Regions from separate parts of the Klebsiella variicola genome, predicted to be linked through region 1. Evidence: predicted binding sites of a transcription regulator. Region 1 holds the regulator's gene; the other holds the start of a gene.
What was found. Region 1 encodes LexA, which represses DNA repair genes until DNA is damaged. Its sites were predicted from a motif close to TNCTGTATGTACATACAGNA; they were not measured.
Positions count from the first base shown of each region.

Region 1 (7,587 bases):
CGGTGACGACAGCGAAGTTACCTTCGGTGCCCAGATGGAAGTGTGGTGGTAATACCGTCCGCAGGACGGGTGTAACCTGGGAGGGGCGTCAGCCCCTCCTGACTATTCAGGGTTAGCGCGCTATTGCCTGGCTACCGCTAAACCGATGCTATCCAAGGTGAGAAGAATGAAAATGAAGAAAACTCTCGTCGCTCTGTGTTTATCCGCAGGGATGTTGGCATGCGTGCCGGGGATGAGCCTTGCCGATGTTAACTTTGTACCGCAAAACACCAGCGCCGCTCCGTCTATTCCTGCCAGCGCGCTGCAGCAGCTGATCTGGACGCCTGCCGATCAATCAAAGACGCAGAGCGTTGATTTAACCACCGGCGGTCAACGCCTGGATGTCCCGGGGATCGTCGGACCGGTCGCCGCCTGGAGCGTACCGGCCAATATCGGTGAGCTGACCCTGACGCTCGACAGCGAACTTAACAAACATAAGCAGATTTTTGCGCCGAACGTGCTGATTCTGGATCAGAACATGACGCCAGCGGCGTTCTTCCCCAGCAACTACTTTACCTATCAGCAGCCGGGCGTCATGACCGCTGACCGCCTGGGCGGCGTGATGCGCCTGACCCCGGCGCTGGGCCAGCAAAAACTCTATGTGCTGGTGTTTACCACTGAAAAAGATCTCCAGCAGACCACGACCCTGCTGGATCCGGCGAAAGCCTATGCCAAAGGCGCCGGCAATGCGGCCCCGGATATCCCGGATCCGATCGCTAAACATACCACCGATGGCGTGCTGAAGCTGAAAGTGAAAACCAATAGCACCTCCAGCGTGCTGGTGGGCCCGCTGTTCGGCTCCTCCGGCCCGGGTCCGGTCACCGTAGGCAATACCGCCGCGCCGGTGGCCGCGCCAGCCGCCGCTGCTGCTGCTGCACCGGCAGCCAAAAGCGAACCGATGCTCAGCGATACCGAAACCTACTTCAACAACGGTATTAAGCAGGCGGTGAAACAAGGTGACATCGACAAAGCCCTGAAATTGATGAACGAAGCTGAGCGCCTCGGCTCGAAATCCGCTCGTTCCACCTTTATCAGCAGTGTAAAAGGCAAGGGGTAATCGTCTCCCCACAATGCTGATGTTTAGGCACAGCCTTTAGGTGCATCCTTCGGGATGCACCTTTTTTTGCACGCGCGGCAGCCTGTTGCATGGCTGTTGCGTGAATGATCGTATATTGACGTTTGCCCGCCACCAACCGCCTATTCTGCGATACAATGCTTTCACGTTATGTACCGGAGAATCAGGCATGTCCCATCCTGCGCTTACGCGACTGCGTGCGCTGCGCTATTTTGCCGTTATGCCATCCCTGGCGCCGCCCCTGAGTGACTGGCTGCTGCTGGAGGACTCAATGACCCAGCGCTTTGAGCAACAAGGAAAGCAGGTCACCGTGACCCTGATTAACGAAGGGTATATTGAGCGTGAGGCGCTGACTGACGAAGCGGCGCTGCTACCTGACGAGCCGCGCTACTGGCTGCGGGAGATTATACTCAATGCCGATGGCGAACCCTGGCTGGCCGGGCGCACGGTGGTGCCGGAGTCGACACTGTGTGGTCCGGAGCTGGCGCTACAGCAGCTCGGGCAGATCCCGCTGGGCCGATACCTGTTCACGTCGTCGACATTAACCCGCGATTTTATTGAAATTGGTCGCGATGCAGCGCTGTGGGGGCGTCGTTCCCGCCTGCGGCTGAGCGGCAAACCCCTGCTGCTGACCGAGCTGTTTTTGCCTGCGTCGCCGTTGTACTAAGAGGAAGAAAAAATGGAGTGGAGTCTGTCGCAGAATAAGCTGTTGGCGTTTCATCGCCTGATGCGCACTGACAAACCGATCGGCGCTTTGCTGCTGCTGTGGCCGACGCTGTGGGCGCTGTGGGTGGCCTCGCCGGGCGTCCCGCCGCTGTGGATCCTGGCGGTATTCGTCGCCGGCGTCTGGCTGATGCGCGCCGCCGGCTGCGTGGTGAATGACTATGCCGATCGAAAATTTGATGGTCACGTAAAGCGTACCGCCCGTCGTCCGCTACCGAGCGGCGACGTTACCGAGAAAGAGGCGCGAACGCTGTTTATCGTTCTGGTGTTGCTCTCCTTCCTGCTGGTGCTCACCCTCAACACCATGACCATTCTGCTGTCGGTCGCGGCGCTGGCCCTGGCGTGGGTCTACCCGTTTATGAAGCGCTACACTCATCTGCCGCAGGTGGTGCTGGGGGCCGCCTTTGGCTGGTCGATCCCGATGGCCTTCTCGGCCGTTAGCGAATCGCTGCCGCTGAGCTGTTGGCTGATGTTCCTCGCCAACATTCTGTGGGCGGTGGCCTACGATACCCAGTATGCGATGGTGGATCGCGATGACGACGTGAAGATCGGCATCAAGTCCACGGCGATCCTGTTCGGCGAAAACGATCGTCTGATTATCGGTATCCTGCAGGTGGCCGTGCTGGCGCTGATGGGCGCGGTGGGCTGGCTGAATGGGCTGGGCTGGGAATACTACTGGTCGTTGTTTGTCGCGGCAGGTCTGTTTGGCTGGCAGCAGAAGCTTATCTTCAATCGCGAGCGCGATAACTGCTTCAAAGCGTTTATGAACAATAACTACGTCGGGCTGGTACTATTCCTGGGCCTGGCGATGAGCTACCTGTAATCCCCTGTCCGCTTCCCCCCGGTGTATCGGGGGGAAGCGAGGGCAGAAAACACCGCGTTACGCGTCATCCTGCGTGACGCTTTCAATCGTCAGCCGCACATCCGACGTAATCAAGTCCGCCAGCATCCGATAAACCTTCAGCGTCTCTTCCGGCTCGGCATCGCCGGTGTCGCTAATGTAGCCTTCATCGCGCAGGGTCAGCACCAGGGTGCTGAACACCGCTTTGTCGAAGAACTCCGGCGCGTTAATGCCATGCAGCACCGACAGGCGCTGGGCCACGGTACGACTCTCTTTTTCCAGCGAACTGCGGTTGATCGACGGGTTGGCGCTCAGCAGCCAGAAGGTAATGGCATAGCGCTGCAGCGTCTCGCGCGCGCCAGCGGCCAGCAGTTGCAGGGAGCGAGAGTGCGACGGATTGAGGCTCATCACCTCGCCATCGACGACGATCAGCTCCTGACGCAGCATCTCGGCAATCAACGCATCCACCACCCCGGCCAGCTCTGCTTTCTCCCAGCGCAGGAACAGCTCGGCCTTGAGGAACGGATACAGCGTTTCGACATGGCGCAGCACTTCGGTGCGGCTGAGCTGACGATGCTGAGTCACCAGGGCGGCTAACAGCGACGGTATCACCAGCATATGGGCAATGTTGTTGCGATAGTAGGTCATCAGCACCGCCTGCTCGCGCGGCAGGATGATGATATCGCCGATGGTGTCCTTCTCCACTTCGAACTTGTTCATTTGCAGCGCGTGGTCGATAAGCTCGCTGGCCGAAGCGGAAGGTGTCGTCGCATCTGGCGAATAGGGCACATTGCGCAGCAGCGCGAGGTAGCACTCCAGCTGTTGGGTGAGCTGCTCCCGGGTCAGTGAACGCTGACGCGAGGCCAGCAGCGCCGTGCAGCACAGGTTCATGGCGTTGGCCGCGCCGGCGTTGTTGATGCGCACCATCAGGTCAGCGGCGATGTTGTTCACCGTTGGCGTCAGCCAGGAAGGGCGGATGGCTTCGATCGGGTCGATGGCTTCCCGCCACTCCGGCACATGGTGGTTAAGGTAGGTCATCAGCGGCAGTGGTTCGCCGAAGTTGACATAGCCCTGGCCAAGGTTGCGCAGCTTGCTCAAGCCACGCACCATCTGCGGCAGGCTCTCTTTCTCTTTGGTGGCGCCGCGCAGCTCTTTAGCGTAGGTGCCTACTTCCATCACGTGTTCATAGCCGATGTAGATAGGCACCAGAGTGATCGGCCGGGTGCCGCCGCGCAGCATCGCCTGGATGGTCATCGACAGCGTACCGGTCTTCGGATCGAGCAGACGGCCGGTACGGGAGCGGCCGCCTTCGACGAAATACTCGACGGAATAGCCGCGGCTGAACAGCTCGCCAAGATATTCGCGGAACACCGTGGAGTAGAGCTTGTTGCCCTTAAAGGTGCGGCGGATGAAGAACGCGCCCAGGCGGCGGAAGATCGGCCCGGCTGGCCAGAAGTTAAGGTTGATGCCCGCCGCGATATGCGGTGGCACCAGGCCCTGATGATACAGGACGTAGGAGAGCAGCAGATAGTCCATGTGGCTGCGGTGGCAGGGGACATAGACAATCTCATGGCCGTCGTGAGCCAGCTGGCGCACGCGCTCGGCGTTATGCACGTTGATCCCCTGGTACAGGCGGTTCCAGGTGAAGCCGAGAATGCGGTCGGTCAGGCGGATCATCTCGTACGAGAAGTTCGCGGCAATCTCTTCCATCAGCGCGATAGCGTTCTGCTGAGCCTTCTCATGCGAAATTTTCTTGCTGCGCGCTTCGTCTTCCACCGCGCGGGCAATCGCTTTCGAGGCCAGCAGTTTATTAAACAGATCCTGGCGGGCCGGCAGACGCGGGCCGACGGCGGCCAGGCGCTGGCGGGCAAAGTGCATCCGGGCGACGCGAGCCAGCTTCTGGGCGATGATCTTATCGGTACCGTGCTCATCCGCCATGCGACGCAGCGACACGGAAGGCGAGAAACGCACGAAACTGTCGCGGCCGAGCCAGGAGACGGCGAAAAATTTCTGAATGCCGTTCAGCATCCGCAGCGGCGGATTGACTTCTCCTTTCTCACGACCCGGCGAGCGGCCGAACATGACCGAAACCGGCACCATTTGCACATCGAGGTCCGGATGGTTGCGGTGCAGATCGAGGTAGTCGTGGAACAGCTTGATGGACTCTTCTTTTGGCGTGTAATAGGTAAACACGCGCGGCCCACCGTGGATGAATACGTAACGCGGCAGCAGCGCGCCGTCGATCTCCAGCGGTTCAAGCGGGTCGGGTAAATCATGCGCCAGGCATTGGGCGCGCAGCGTCAGCAGGTCCGCCTTGGAATTATAGGGCAGGACGTACATGACCGGACGCGAGGTATCGAGTCCTAATTCCTGGGCAGGCTCTGCCGGAATAGACTTGCTTTTTACCAGCACCCGTAATGGTAAATTCAGTAATTTATAGTAAATTCGTTGCCAGCCGGACATAAACGATGTGAAGCCTCTGGTTAATCATGCAAATGCGCGGCAAGAATAACAGAAAGTGGGCAAAATTTCCGTTACCACGCGGCAAACGCGTACACTCATCGACGTCATTTACGTAAAAAGGTTTTGTGATGGCCAATAATACCACCGGGTTAACCCGAATCATTAAGGCGGCAGGTTACTCCTGGAAAGGATTTCGCGCAGCGTGGATCAACGAGGCCGCGTTTCGTCAGGAAGGTATCGCCGCCATCGTGGCCGTCGCGATAGCCTGCTGGCTGGACGTCGACGCCATTACCCGCGTATTGCTGATTGGGTCGGTCCTGCTAGTGATGATAGTCGAAATTCTCAACAGCGCGATTGAGGCGGTCGTGGACCGTATAGGCTCGGAATATCATGAGCTTTCAGGGCGCGCCAAAGACATGGGATCGGCGGCGGTCCTGCTGGCGATTATCATCGCACTGATCACCTGGGGAACGCTGCTGTGGAGCCATTATCATTAACGTTCTTCGCTAAGCCTCGCAAAATATAAACAATCTGCCGATTTTTGTGTGCCATGTGGTTCCAAAATCACCGGTAGCTGTATATACTCACAGCATAACTGTATATACACCCAGGGGGCGGAATGAAAGCGTTAACGACCAGGCAGCAAGAGGTGTTTGATCTCATTCGGGATCATATCAGCCAGACGGGCATGCCGCCGACGCGTGCGGAAATTGCTCAGCGCTTGGGGTTCCGTTCCCCAAACGCGGCGGAAGAACACCTGAAAGCGCTGGCGCGTAAAGGCGCGATCGAGATCGTCTCCGGTGCTTCTCGCGGTATCCGCCTGCTGACGGAAGAAGAACATGGCCTGCCGCTGATCGGCCGCGTCGCCGCCGGCGAGCCGCTGCTGGCGCAGCAGCACATTGAGGGGCACTATCAGGTCGACCCGTCGATGTTTAAACCCAACGCGGATTTCCTGCTGCGCGTCAGCGGCATGTCGATGAAAGACATCGGTATCCTTGATGGCGATCTGCTGGCGGTCCACAAAACCCAGGACGTGCGTAACGGCCAGGTGGTGGTAGCGCGCATTGACGACGAAGTGACGGTGAAGCGCCTGAAAAAGCAGGGTAACGTCGTCGAACTGTTGCCGGAAAACAGCGAATTTACCCCTATCGTTGTCGATCTGCGTCAGCAGAGTTTTACCATTGAGGGTCTGGCCGTTGGCGTGATCCGTAATGGAGAATGGCTGTAACGCCTGCCCCTGCGCAGCGTCATCTGATGCATGACGCTGCGACGTTTGTCCTCAATCAGGTCTCCGAACATGCTGCTCAACGCTGCCGATAAAGCGCTGTGGCGCCTTGCGATCCCGATGATTTTCTCCAATATCACCGTCCCGCTGCTGGGGCTGGTGGATACCGCGGTGATCGGCCATCTTGACAGCCCGGTATACCTCGGCGGCGTCGCGGTTGGGGCGACGGCTACCAGTTTCCTCTTCATGCTGCTGCTGTTTTTGCGCATGAGCACCACCGGGCTCACCGCTCAGGCCTGGGGTGCCAAAGATCCGCTGCGACTGGCGCGGGCGCTGGTGCAGCCGCTGGCCCTGGCGCTGGGCGCCGGGGTTCTCATCATCCTGTTTCGCCTGCCGCTGATTAACCTCGCTCTGCATATTGTTGGCGGCAGTGAGGCGGTGCTTGAGCAGGCACGGCGGTTCCTTGAAATTCGCTGGCTCAGCGCCCCCGCTTCGCTGGCCAACCTGGTGCTGCTCGGCTGGCTGCTGGGAGTCCAGTACGCACGGGCGCCGGTGATTCTGCTGGTGGTCGGTAATCTGTTGAATATTGTGCTCGACCTGTGGCTGGTGATGGGCCTGCGGATGAACGTCCAGGGGGCTGCGCTGGCCACGGTCACCGCGGAGTACGCCACTCTCATTATTGGCCTGATGATGGCGAAGCGGGTGCTGACGCTGCGCGGCGTGTCGCTGGCAATGCTGAAAAACGCCTGGCGCGGGGATCTGCGCCGTCTGCTGGCGTTGAATCGGGACATCATGCTGCGTTCCCTGCTGCTACAGCTGTGCTTTGGCGCGCTGACCGTGTACGGCGCGCGTCTGGGCAGCGACATTGTGGCGGTCAATGCGGTACTGATGACCATGCTGACCTTTACCGCCTATGCGCTGGATGGTTTTGCCTATGCCGTGGAGGCCCACTCCGGCCAGGCCTACGGCGCGCGCGACGGCAGCCAGCTGCTGGAAGTCTGGCGGGCGGCCTGCCGGCAGTCTGGCATGGTGGCGCTGGCGTTTGCCCTGATTTATAGCCTGGCGGGGGAGTACATCATCGCGTTGTTAACCTCGCTGCCTTCTCTGCAGCAGCTGGCCGATCGCTATCTGATCTGGCAGGCCATCCTGCCGGTGGTGGGCGTCTGGTGCTATCTGCTGGACGGCATGTTTATCGGCGCCACACGCGGCGCGGAGATGCGG
Region 1 is NZ_CP010523.2:5,180,373-5,187,959, reverse strand. It holds gene SP68_RS24220 (maltoporin) at 1-52, shown strand, start outside; gene malM (maltose operon protein MalM) at 167-1,096, shown strand; gene ubiC (chorismate lyase) at 1,284-1,781, shown strand; gene ubiA (4-hydroxybenzoate octaprenyltransferase) at 1,794-2,660, shown strand; gene plsB (glycerol-3-phosphate 1-O-acyltransferase PlsB) at 2,718-5,141, opposite strand; gene SP68_RS24195 (diacylglycerol kinase) at 5,270-5,638, shown strand; gene lexA (transcriptional repressor LexA) at 5,761-6,369, shown strand; gene dinF (MATE family efflux transporter DinF) at 6,439-7,587, shown strand, end outside.

Region 2 (7,587 bases), 770 kb from region 1:
TCCATCCACCAGCCCCAGAATTCACGCTTCTCCGGTGCGGGCTTAACATTGACGCAAACTGCCAGGCAATCGAAAAAGAAACGGTTGTCATGGCACTGCTCTTCGCGAATGTAAGGCCCTAGCGCCGTGAATTTCTTGATCAACTTACTTTTCAGGTGTCCACTCGGTAACGTCATTGCGATCTCCTTTAGTGATGCAACTGTTTTACCAAACCAATAGAATTTAGCAATAAATTAACCAAATCTATGATTGATCCAGCGGGCGATCTGTCGCAATGCGTGATCAAAATTGCGATACACCGGGTTAAACGGGATCTCCAGCAGTTTGCCATCGGCAGATGACGAAGTGATTAACCGCGACTCTTCTTCGGGGCTGAACGGATCGTCCTTCCAGAAGCCGGAAAGCATCGGCGTCGGGCAACGGCGCCCCAGCAGTCCCTGGGTTTTTAACGAGTAGCGGTTGAGCTCCACGCGCAGCGCTTCATCGGACGCGTCATGCATGCCCAGCCGCGAGGCCAGCACGTCAAGATACATCTCCGGCACGCGCCCCTGATGCAGGGGATCCACCAGCAGACCATGAACGACCGGGCCCAGACACGCCACAGCCTTCAGCCGCTGCGGCTCCAGGTAACCCAGACGGACCGCGATATTGGCGCCAAAGCGGAAGCCAAAGGCCGCGACCCGGGTATGATCGACCCACGGTACATTTTCCAGATGGCGCAGCGCGTGCTGGTGCAGCAGGCTGGTGTCCTGATTCAGCGTCCATTTTGACGAGAAGCCGATGGAAGGCATATCGATCGTCAGCATGGCAATACCGAGCGGTGAGAAGTAGTTCTCATACAAGTTGTAATAATCCGTCTGCAGTGAGTCCAGGCCCCCGCACATCAGCACCGTCGGAAACGGCCCATCGCCTTTTGGCATATGCAAAAAGCCGGTTATTGGCGAACCGCCAGGGATGGTGAACTCCAGTTCGCGCAGCGAGCCCGGCAGCCGCTGGGCGGCCTCTTCATACGCCCGGTTGGCTAAAGCCTGCGCCTGTTCGGCCAGCTCATCGCCTTTAATATGCGGATAAGCGGCAATGCTATACAGGTTCGATGCATGCAACCAGTGGCGGCCGCTCAGCAAAGGATCGGCTTCCTGCCCGGCCTTTTGTTGCCACTGCATGGCCTCTTTCGCCCACTCAAAGATCCAGTTGCCGCCGCGATAGCCGATAACGGTATCGAACAGTTCTGGATCCGTTCGTTCGGCCTCGCTCATCACAATGCGCGCTTGCACATCGAGGATCTCCTGCGGGGTCACGCCGCGCCAGATCCACATCAAACGGTTGATCAGACGGTACCAGTGATCGACGTGATTGCCGCTCAGCGCCGACTGCATCGCCTGCGGTTTTCCGGCGGAAAACCGACGCACCAGCGTAGAGGTTTCGGGATGTTTGAAGCGGGGTTTAAACAGCGTTTCGCTGAGGTTAGCCTGTGACATGTGCAGCCTCCGTCGTAGTGCCACTCCTGTTATTGTAACCTGCTAAAGGATAAAAAAAACCACGCCCGGCAAGCCGGGCGTGGTAAATAGCACTGTCCTGAAGAATTAACGACCTGCGATAGGCGGTACAAACACCACGCCCATATCCCACGGCTGTTCAATCCAGGTGTCCTGCGGAATATCCACAACGTAATCGTCCACCAGCGGGCGGCCTGCCGGCTTGGCGAAAATGGTGACAAAGTGTGCTTTTGGATACATTTCGCGGATCGCCACGGCGGTACCGCCGGTATCCACCAGATCGTCGATAACGATAAAGCCTTCGCCATCGCCTTCCGCGCGTTTCAGCACTTTCAGCTCGCGCTGGTTATCATGGTCGTAGCTGGAGATGCATACGGTATCAACATGACGAATGCCCAGTTCACGCGCCAGTAAGGCTCCCGGTACCAGTCCACCGCGGCTGACGGCAATAATGCCTTTCCATTGCTCAACCGGCAGCAGACGGCTGGCCAGTTTGCGGGCGTGAATCTGCAACATGTCCCAGGTGACGACGTATTTTTCGCTCATGTGAAGTGTCCCAGCCTGTGTAATACGGCTTAAATAATGTTCGAGGGGGAAAATGGTTGCGCGAGATTATAGAGATCTGACGCACTAAAAACCAGTGTTAAGCGGTTTGCGCAACGCTTTTTGCGTTGTTTACACTACCTGCGGCGGTGGAAAGTGGTATTCTCAACCCCATCGCGCAAGCCCGGGCTTGTTGTGTATTTTAACGCTAACCCTCGTCCTGCAACCGCTGTATGCAGGAGTCTGTAAGGAGACTTACCGTGTCTGAACTGTCTCAACTATCCCCGCAGCCGCTTTGGGATATTTTTGCCAAGATTTGCTCCATCCCGCACCCGTCCTATCACGAAGAACAGCTCGCCGAGCACATTATGGGTTGGGCAAAAGAAAAAGGCTTACACGCGGAACGTGACCAGGTTGGCAACATTCTGATTCGTAAAGGCGCGACTGCCGGTATGGAAAACCGCAAGCCGGTAGCGCTGCAGGCGCACCTCGATATGGTGCCGCAGAAAAACAACGATACCGTCCACGACTTCGCCAAAGATCCGATCCAGCCGTACATTGACGGCGAATGGGTGAAAGCGCGCGGCACCACGCTGGGCGCGGATAACGGCATCGGGATGGCGTCCGCACTGGCCGTGCTGGCCGACGACAGCGTCGCTCACGGCCCGCTGGAAGTGCTACTGACCATGACCGAAGAGGCCGGTATGGACGGCGCGTTCGGTCTGCAGGCCAACTGGCTGCAGGCGGATATCCTGATCAATACCGACTCCGAAGAAGAAGGCGAAATCTACATGGGTTGCGCCGGCGGGATCGATTTCACCTCTAACCTGGCGCTGACTCGCGAAGCGATTCCGGCCGGGTTCCAGAGCTTTAAAGTAACCTTAAAAGGGCTGAAAGGCGGCCACTCCGGCGGTGACATTCACCTGGGTCTGGGTAACGCCAACAAGCTGCTGTCGCGCTTCCTCGCCGGCCACGCCGATGAGCTGGATTTGCGTCTGGTCGATTTCAACGGCGGTACGTTGCGCAACGCCATCCCGCGCGAAGCATACGCGACCGTCGCCGTCGCCGCGGATAAAGCCGATGCGCTGAAAGCGCTGGTGAATACTTACCAGGCGCTGCTGAAAAACGAGCTGGAGGCCAAAGAGAAGAACCTGGTAGTGCTCCTGGAAGCGGTTGATAACGACAAAGCAGCGCTGACGCAGGCTTCCCGCGACGGTTTCATCCGCCTGCTGAACGCCACGCCGAACGGGGTTATCCGCAACTCTGACGTGGCGAAAGGCGTAGTGGAAACTTCGCTGAACGTCGGCGTCGTCACCATGACCGATGACAACGTGCAGATCCACTGCCTGATCCGCTCGCTGATCGACAGCGGCAAAGACTACGTGGTCAGCATGCTGGATTCTCTGGGTAAACTGGCGGGGGCGAAAACCGAAGCCAAAGGCGCTTACCCTGGCTGGCAGCCAGACGCCAACTCGCCGGTAATGCACCTGGTGCGCGAGACTTACCAGCGTCTGTTCAACAAGACGCCGAACATCCAGATCATCCACGCCGGTCTGGAATGCGGTCTGTTCAAAAAACCGTATCCGGAGATGGACATGGTCTCCATCGGGCCAACCATTACCGGTCCGCACTCCCCGGATGAGCAGGTACATATCGAGAGCGTCGGCCAGTACTGGACGCTGCTGACCGAGCTGCTGAAAGCCATTCCGGCTAAATAAGCCCCACCACCGGCGGCAGTCTGCCGCCGGTTTTCCCCCGCATCACCTTAGCGCCACGCGTTTTTCCATCCGGTAGTTAATAAACCACTCCCCACGGGCCGCCACCCGCTGCTCCGCCACCACTTTAAATCCATGGGCCGTAAAACAGGGCTTTGCGGTAATGCTGGCGTCCACCGTCAGGATTTGCGCAGGATACTGAGCGCAGAGCGCCTCGATAAGCGCGCCGCCGATACCCTGCCGGGCGTGATCCGGCGAGACAAAGAGTAAATCGATATGCGTCCCGATGGCGGTGATAAAGCCAACCGGTTGATTGTTAACCACGGCCACCCGCCCGATTGAGTCAGCCAGCTTTTGTCGCCAGCGCGTCTCATCCACCTGTGCCCAGGCCGCAATCTGCGCCGGGGTATAGTCCCGGCTCGCCGTTTCCTGCACCGCGCGCAGAAAGATCTGGCAGAGCAATGGCAAATCGCTGTCGCGGTAAGCACGAATATGCATGGTTAAATCCCTAATAAAAGCTGCCTTTCCAGCTGCGGATCGAGCAGCGTCACATGGAGCCCAACCAGACGCACGCCCCGTCCGCCGCGCCGCTCATCCCAGGCTTTGTGGGCGGTGGCAATCAGATCCTCTTTGTTCAGCCGCGGCCAGACGTGCTCCTGAGTGGTCAGCTGGAAGTCATTGAATTTCAGTTTAATCCCCTGGCGGGCGATCAACAGGTCCGGTTTGACCTTCGCCAGCCGCCGCTCCAGTTCGGGATAGAGATTTTCGATAATCGCTTCGCACGCTGACCATTCGTGGATATCTTCCGCTAACGTCCGCTCCACACCCACCGATTTACGTTGCCGATCGTTATGGATTTCCCGCTCATCAATCCCGTGGCTGCGCTCCCACAGAATACGGCCGAATTTACCGAAGCGCTTGAGCAGCATGGCCAGATCGCTGTTCTGCACATCGCCACAGGTACGCAGGCCCATATTTTCCAGCTTCGCCGCCGACACCTTTCCGACACCGGGTATTTTCGCCAGCGGCAGCGCCCGCACAAACTCTGCCACCTGATGGGGAGCGATAACGAACTGGCCGTTGGGTTTATTCATATCGGAAGCGATTTTAGCGAGAAACTTCACCGGCGCCACGCCCGCCGAGGCGGTGAGGTGCAGCTCCCGTTCGATGGTCTGGCGGATCTCCTGAGCTATCAGAGTGGCCGACCCGTGACAATGCACGCTGTCGCTGACGTCAAGGTAGGCTTCATCCAGCGACAGCGGCTCAATGCGCGAGGTATAGCGGGAGAAAATTTCGCGGATATGATTCGAGGCTTCTTTGTAGGCATCGAAGCGGCCGGGAAGCAGCGTGAGATGCGGGCACAGCTTGAGCGCTGTCGCCGTCGGCATGGCGCTGCGCACACCAAACTTACGCGCAGGATAGTTCGCGGTACTAATCACGCCACGCTGTACCCGACTGCCGCCTATCGCGAGGGGGATATCACGCAACACCGGGTTGTCGCGCATCTCCACCGCTGCAAAGAAACAGTCCATATCGACATGGATAATTTTACGCATCGTCAGACTCAACACTGTATACCCATACAGCATAGCAAAAACTGCGCGCCAGTTTGATGCTTTTTTTACTGCGGTGGTCAAAAAAACGCTGACAACATAAAAGTGCAATAAATCATGTTTATTTTCATAACGTTAATCAACTAATCTGAAAGATACAATCATGAAGAAACGACTCACCGCCCTTTGCCTGCTGGCCACCAGCAGCGCTTTAGCTAACCCACAGCTGATTGCCCACCGCGGCGGTACCGGCGATGCCCCGGAAAATACCCTGCCGGCCATTAAACTGGCGCTGGAGAACCACGCTGAGGCCATCTGGGTCACGGTGCAGTTAAGCCGCGACGGCGTACCGGTACTCTACCGTTCAAGCGATCTCTCCGCCCTGACCAACGCCGAGGGTAAGGTCTCCAGCTTAACCGCCGCCGAGCTGGCGAAAGTCGACGCCGGCTGGAAATGGGGGGATGACAGCCACCCGTGGCGCGGTAAGCAGGCCACGATCCCGACCCTGCAAAGCGTGCTGCAACAGTGGCCGCACACTTTTTTCTATATCGATATCAAATCTCCAGATGCCGAACCGGCGGTGATGGGCGAACGCCTGCTGGCGGTGTTAAAAGCCACCGACAGCCTCGATCGCGTGCGGGTCTATTCCACCGATGACCGCTATATCGCCGCCCTGCCATCGGCTATTCCCCGCTTCGTCACCCGCAGCGAGACTCGCACTAAACTTGCGACTATTTCACTAAGCCACCAGTGTCAACTGAGCAGCCAGCACGAGGGCGAGCAGTGGTATGGGCTGGAGCTGAAGCGCAAGGTCGAGGTGGTGGAGAAGTTTACCCTTGGCGAAGGGATCTCCCCGGCAACGCTCACCTGGGATAAAGAGGCGATGGATTGCTTCCGCTCACAGGGCAAAGCGCACATTATTTTCTTCGGCATCAACAGTGCGGAAGACTACCGCACGGCGAAGGAGCTGGGCGCCGACGGGGTGATGGTGGATTCTCCGGCACAGGCGAAAAGCTGGCAGTAAGGGAGTCAACGGCTAAAAAGGCCACGAAAGCGGCCTCACATTGCTGGCATGTTGTTGCCGGGTGGCGGCTGGCGCCTTACCCGGCCTACAAAACCGAAGCAGCAGACCCGGCAAGCGCAGCGCCACCGGGCACGGAGCCGCTTTATGCCGGGTGGCGGCTGCGCCTGACCCGGCCTACAAAACTGAAGCAGCAGACCCGGCAAGCGCAGCGCCACCGGGCATTACAAAATACGCCGCTGCTGACGCTGCGCCTCGCGAGCGAGACGTTTCTTACGCGCGTCGCACGGTTCCGGACAGTCGCAGACTTTCTCCAGCCCCAGCGACGAGATCCCGCCGCAGCTGCCCTGAATGCTCTTGCGCTTCACCAGGTAGCCCAGCGACATGCCGAGGATCACCAGCGCAAAAATCACAAAGGTCGCGACAAATACCGTCAGCATCGTCAGCCTCCAAAGTCGTCGAGCATGATGTTCTCATCTTCGACGCCCAGGTCTTTGAGCATTTTTATCACCGCGGCGTTCATCACCGGCGGCCCGCACATATAGAATTCGCAGTCTTCCGGCGCCGGGTGATCGCGCAGATAGTTTTCATACAGAACATTATGGATAAAGCCCGTATGCCCGGTCCAGTTATCTTCCGGCAGCGGATCGGAGAGCGCGACGTGGAAGGTAAAGTTTGGGTTGTCGCGCGCCAGCTGCTCGAACTCATCATCGTAGAACATCTCGCGCAGCGAACGGGCGCCGTACCAGAAGCTGATTTTGCGCGTGCTGTGCAGCCGCTTAAGCTGATCAAAGATATGCGAGCGCATCGGCGCCATGCCGGCGCCGCCGCCGATAAACACCATCTCAGCGTCGGTCTCTTTAGCAAAGAACTCGCCGAACGGCCCGGAAATCGTCACCTTATCGCCAGGCTTCAGCGACCAGATATAGGACGACATGATCCCCGGCGGGGCATCCGGTACTTTCGGCGGCGGCGTCGCGATGCGCACGTTGAGCATAATGATGCCCTTCTCTTCCGGATAGTTAGCCATCGAGTAGGCGCGCAGGGTCGGCTCTTTCACCTCAGAGACATAGCGGAACAGATTGAATTTGTCCCAGTCTGAACGGTATTCATCGGGAACATCGAAGTCAGCATAGGCCACTTTGTGAGACGGGCATTCGATCTGAATATAGCCGCCGGCGCGGAACGGCACCACTTCACCATCAGGCACCCGTAATTTGAGCTCTTTAATGAAGGTGGCTTTGTTATCGTTAGAGATA
Region 2 is NZ_CP010523.2:4,411,091-4,418,677, forward strand. It holds gene crl (sigma factor-binding protein Crl) at 1-176, opposite strand, end outside; gene frsA (esterase FrsA) at 234-1,478, opposite strand; gene gpt (xanthine phosphoribosyltransferase) at 1,584-2,042, opposite strand; gene pepD (cytosol nonspecific dipeptidase) at 2,300-3,757, shown strand; gene SP68_RS20705 (GNAT family N-acetyltransferase) at 3,800-4,252, opposite strand; gene dinB (DNA polymerase IV) at 4,255-5,310, opposite strand; gene SP68_RS20715 (glycerophosphodiester phosphodiesterase family protein) at 5,471-6,331, shown strand; gene nqrM ((Na+)-NQR maturation NqrM) at 6,553-6,768, opposite strand; gene nqrF (NADH:ubiquinone reductase (Na(+)-transporting) subunit F) at 6,771-7,587, opposite strand, start outside.
Region 2: the regulator LexA is predicted to act here: its motif matches at 5,323-5,342, upstream of dinB (DNA polymerase IV).